One region of the Allobosea sp. GW821-FHT03A12 genome, then DNA from elsewhere that is predicted to be linked to it. Evidence: predicted binding sites of a transcription regulator. Region 1 holds the regulator's gene; the other holds the start of a gene.
What was found. Region 1 encodes LexA, which represses DNA repair genes until DNA is damaged. Its sites were predicted from a motif close to TGTTCNNNNTGTGTTCNG; they were not measured.

Region 1 (2,392 bases):
ACCTTGGTGCTGCCGGCCTTCGGCCCGACCGCGCTGATCCTGTTCTCGCTGTCGCTGCTCTGGCTGACCCTGTGGACGACGGCGCTGCGTTTCCTCGCGGCGCTGCCACTGGTCGGTGGGCTGGCGCTGGCCTCGGCGCCGTCGCGGCCCGACATCCTGATCGAGCGCGACGGCTCGGGTGTGCTGGTGCGCGGGCCGGAGGGGAAGATGGTGCTGGCCGGCAAGCCGAGCCGCTTCGTGCTGATGCAATGGCTGCATGCCGACGGCGATTCACGCTCGCCTGATGATGTGGTGCTCCGCAATGGCGCCGCCTGCGATGCGCGCGGCTGCGTCATTCGCCTGCCGGATGGTCGCAGCGTCGCCTATACGCGCGATCGTATTGCCCTGGTCGAGGACTGCCAGCGCGCCGATCTCGTGGTGACCTCGCTCTATTGGACGGCACCTTGCGCCGCCCGCCTGATCGATCGCAGCGCGCTCGTCCGTGACGGCGCGACCGCCTACCACGCAGCCCGCGGCGGCTGGCGCGCGTTTACGGCCGACGAGGTCACGCGTCTTCGTCCCTGGACCAGGGTGCGGCCGGAACCGAGGCCGGCGCCGGAGCCCGCAGTTGCTCCCGCGCCGAGCCCCACAGCTGCAGAGCCGGCACAGGATCTGGAGGCGCTTCAGTAGCGCCGCATCAGGTTGACGAGCCGGCCCTGGATCTTGACCCGGTCGGGACCGAGCACGCGTGTCTCATAAGCCGGGTTGGCAGCTTCGAGCGCGATCGAGGAGCCGCGCTTGCGCAGCCGCTTCAGCGTCGCTTCCTCGTCGTCGATCAGGGCGACGATGATGTCGCCGGTATTGGCGGTGTCCTGCTTGCGGATCACGACGGTGTCGCCGTCGAGGATGCCGGCCTCGATCATCGAATCGCCGCGGACCTCAAGCGCGTAATGCTCGCCGCCGCCAAGCATGTCGGCCGGCATCGAGACGCTGTGGCTGCGTTCCTGGATCGCCGAGATCGGGGTGCCGGCTGCGATGCGGCCCATGACCGGGATCGAGACGGTCGAGCGCCCGCTCTCCTCGGCAGCCGGCGGGCGCGGCTTCGTCAGATTGACAGTCGGTGCTGGGGGCGGCGGAGTCTGGCCAAGGCCGCCCTGGACGATGGAGGGGCTGAAGCGGCCGCGCTGTGCCTGCGGCCCGCCGATGCCGTCCGGCATCTTGATGACTTCGAGGGCACGGGCCCGGTTCGGGAGCCGGCGAATGAAGCCGCGCTCTTCGAGCGCCATGATCAGCCGGTGGATGCCGGATTTGGAGCGCAGGTCGAGCGCATCCTTCATCTCGTCGAAGGAGGGCGGCACGCCGGATTCGCGCAGGCGCTCATGGATGAAGCGAAGCAGTTCGAACTGTTTGCGTGTCAGCATGGTCGCGCCGCTCGCCTCTCGGGCTGGAATCGAAACAAAGCACGAACACCATAGCTGTTCGCCTTGTGTTCCGCAAGGCGCTTCCTCCCGCAAGGTGAATGGATCAGCGCAGCCGGATGACGCGGCAGGGATCGCCTGACTTGGCCGGCTTGGCGAAAGCCGGGCGGATCACCAGCGCTTCGGCCCGCGACAGGTTCGCCAGCATCGAGGAATCCTGCTTGGCGAAGGGCCTGACGCGACGCTCGCCGCCTGCCGTCTCGATCGTGGCGCGCAGATAGTCCTGGCGCTCGTCATTGGCCGGCAGGTCGGTGGCGAGGATGGCGGGCTCGCTGCGATCGCGCTCGGGGTCGGCGATGCCGAGCAGAGCCTCGACCAGTGGCATTGCGAAGAGATGGCCGCAGACGATCGAGGAGACCGGGTTGCCGGGCAGGCCGAGCGCGACCATCGCGCCGAGCCGGCCCATCATCATCGGCTTTCCCGGGCGCATCGCGATCTTCCAGAAGCCGAGCGCCATGCCTTGCGCCTTCAGCGCCGCCTGGACGAGATCGTGCTCTCCGACCGAGGCGCCGCCCAGCGTGACCAGGACATCGGCTCCAGCCTCGCGCGCCGCCTCGATCTTGGCGGCGAGATCGGGGTGGTTGTCGCGGGCGATGCCGAGGTCGAGCGCCGTGCCGCCGGCCTGCTCGATCATTGCGGCGAGGGCGAAGCTGTTGGAAGCGACGATCTGGTCGGGACCGACCGGCTCGCCGGGCAGGACGAGTTCGTCGCCGGTGGCGAGGATCGCGACCAGCGGCTTGCGGCGGACGGACAGGGTTGGATGCCCCGCAGCGGCGGCGAGGCCGAGCGCAGCGCTGTCGAGCCGGCGGCCGGCCTTCAGCAGGATCTCGCCGGTCTCGAAATCGAGCCCGGCCGGGCGGATAAACTGGCCTTTGTTCGCCGGCTTGGTGACGCGGATGACCGGGCCGCCGACGCCCTCGGCGTGTTCCTGAATC
Region 2 (2,392 bases), on a different contig from region 1:
CACCAACTGCACGACGGTGGTCTATCGGCTCGTGCGCTCAGTGGCACCCGGGTGGAGCTTCACGCCGCCGCTCGATCCGCGCGTCATCCTGTCCGGCTATCTGCCGGGCTATCTCAAGGACATCGGCGCGGTCAGGCAGGACCTGCCGCTCGACGAGCTCGTCCGGCGCGGCCGGATCAGCGAGCGGGCGAGGACGATATCGCTCGACAGCCCCGATTTCTCACAGCTGATCCGCGAGGGCGTGCCGACCGCAAGACCTCAGCCATAGCCGTGCAGGCTCGCGCCATGGCACTTGAGCCAGGCTTCCGCTTCCTCGGTGCGCGGGCAGAGCTGGTGCGTCAGCGCCCAGAAGCGATGCGAATGGTTCATCTCCTTGAGATGCGCGACCTCATGGGCGGCGAGATAGTCGAGCACCAGCGCCGGCGCGAGGATCAGGCGCCAGGAGAAGCTGAGATGGCCCTTCGAGGAGCATGAGCCCCAGCGGCTGGTGGTGTCGCGCAAGGTGATCTTGCGGGCGGGGATGCCGAGCACGGCGGTATGGGTGCGCACGGCCTTTTCGAGGTCGGCCAGGGCCTCGCGGCGCAGGAAATCGCTGACCCGGCGCGCGACATGGGCCGCCTCGCCGCAGACCGCGATGATCGGCTCGCCCTCGGCCGAGAGTGTCGCGCGGGTCACTCCACGGACCTTGGTCCAGTGCACGATCCGGTGCGGCACGCCGCGCAAGGGCACGACCGCGCCGGGCTCGAAGGCGACGCTCTGCGGGCGCTTGGCCATGCGCGCCGCGATCCAGCCGCCATGCTTCTCGGCGAAGATGCGGCCGCTCGCGAAGTCGACGCGCTCGGGCAGGGTCAGGGTGATCTCGCCGGTCGCCTGCGAGACGCGCAGCGTCAGCCGGCGCGCCGTCGAGCGCCGCTTGACGCTGACCGGGTAGAGCGTGCCGGCATGGGCGACCTCGATCCGGTCGGGATCGGGCTGGCGCCTGAACAGGGAGAACCGCATCCCGGCGATTGTGCGGGATTCGCAGCGGGAGCGGAAGGGGGCGGGGAAATCCGTGCCATGCGCGAGACGCCATGGACGAAAACCACGCCGGCGATTGCGTATTGCGACGCGACCAGCTTGCCTCTTGCGAGCATCTTGTATTCTGTTTGTTCTCGCTCGGAATCAAGGCACGCCAATGGCCCAGGACCAGACTGAACCGGTTCGCTTGGAAGAGGATGCCGAGACGGGTGATCTCTTCCTCGTCTATGGCACGCAGAAGGGCCTGCGGATCGACATCCGCTATGAGGGCGAAACCCTCTGGATGACGCAGGCGCAGATCGGGCAGCTTTTTGGCCGGGACGTTTCAACCATCTCTCGGCACATCGCTAACATCTACGAGGAGGGAGAACTCAAAGAAGCGACTTCTTTGCAAAAAACGCAAACAAGTACCGGGCGGCCCGCCACACTCTACAATCTCGATGTGGTGATCTCGGTCGGCTATCGGGTCTCCTCGGCGCAGGCGACCCTGTTCCGCCGCTGGGCCACGGGAATTCTCGTCCAGTTCGCCAAAAGAGGCTTCGTCGTCGACACGCGCCGGCTGAAAGAGCCCGGCGGCTTCGACCGCATCGCCGAGCTGCGCGAGATCATCCGCGACCTGCGCTCCGAGGAAGCGAATCTCTATGCCGAGCTGCGTCGGATCTGTTCGCTCTGCCAGGACTATGACGGGTCAAGCGAGGCCGCTCGGAGCTTCTATCAACGCGTCCAGGCCAAGCTGGTCTATGCCGTGACCTCGCACACGCCGGCGGAGATCGTGGCGGGACGCGCCGATTGCGAGGCGCCGAACATGGGCCTGCAGACATGGCCGGCGGACGATATCCGTAAGAAGGATGTGGCGACCTCGAAAAACTATCTCGCCGATGCCGAGATCCAGGAGCTCAACCGCCTGACCTCGATCCTGCTCGACATCTTCGAAGATCAGCTCGCAATCGGGCGCCTCGTCATGATGGAGGATGCGCGCGACCTGCTCGATCGGCAATTACAGCAGCTCGGGCGCGCCGTGCTCAACGGCGGCGGTTCTGTCAGTGCGGATCAAGCGAGAGCGCACGCCGAAGCGCAGTACCTCGCATTTGACCAACGCAGAAAGCTCGAACGCCGGCGCGAGGCCGACGCACAGATCGCCGAACTCGCCGCCGAGGCAAAGGGGCTGCCTAAGCGGCCCCGGCGCTAGCTGCCTTCAGCCCGCGACCTTCAGCGCCTTGCGGGCTGTTTCCGCGGTGTCGTTGCGGCGCTCCTTGGCCGCCTTCATGTCGAGGGTCAGCATGAAGTCGGCGATGCGCGGCGCGATCTCAGAACGGAAGCGCGAGCCGTTGAAGACGCCGTAATGGCCGACGCCCTTCTGCAGGTACTCGACCCG

Region 2: the regulator LexA is predicted to act here: its motif matches at 1,136-1,153, upstream of rhuM (RhuM family protein).

What each region holds. Positions count from the first base shown of each region.
Region 1 covers NZ_JBYSVZ010000004.1:593,746-596,137, reverse strand. Annotated here, with positions in the region: gene AC3WLC_RS17115 (ComEC/Rec2 family competence protein) at 1-669, shown strand, start outside; gene lexA (transcriptional repressor LexA) at 663-1,400, opposite strand; gene AC3WLC_RS17105 (molybdopterin molybdotransferase MoeA) at 1,504-2,392, opposite strand, start outside.
Region 2 covers NZ_JBYSVZ010000006.1:526,790-529,181, forward strand. Annotated here, with positions in the region: gene AC3WLC_RS24900 (lipoprotein N-acyltransferase Lnb domain-containing protein) at 1-268, shown strand, start outside; gene AC3WLC_RS24905 (M48 family metallopeptidase) at 259-999, opposite strand; gene rhuM (RhuM family protein) at 1,175-2,206, shown strand; gene AC3WLC_RS24915 (polyhydroxyalkanoate depolymerase) at 2,213-2,392, opposite strand, start outside.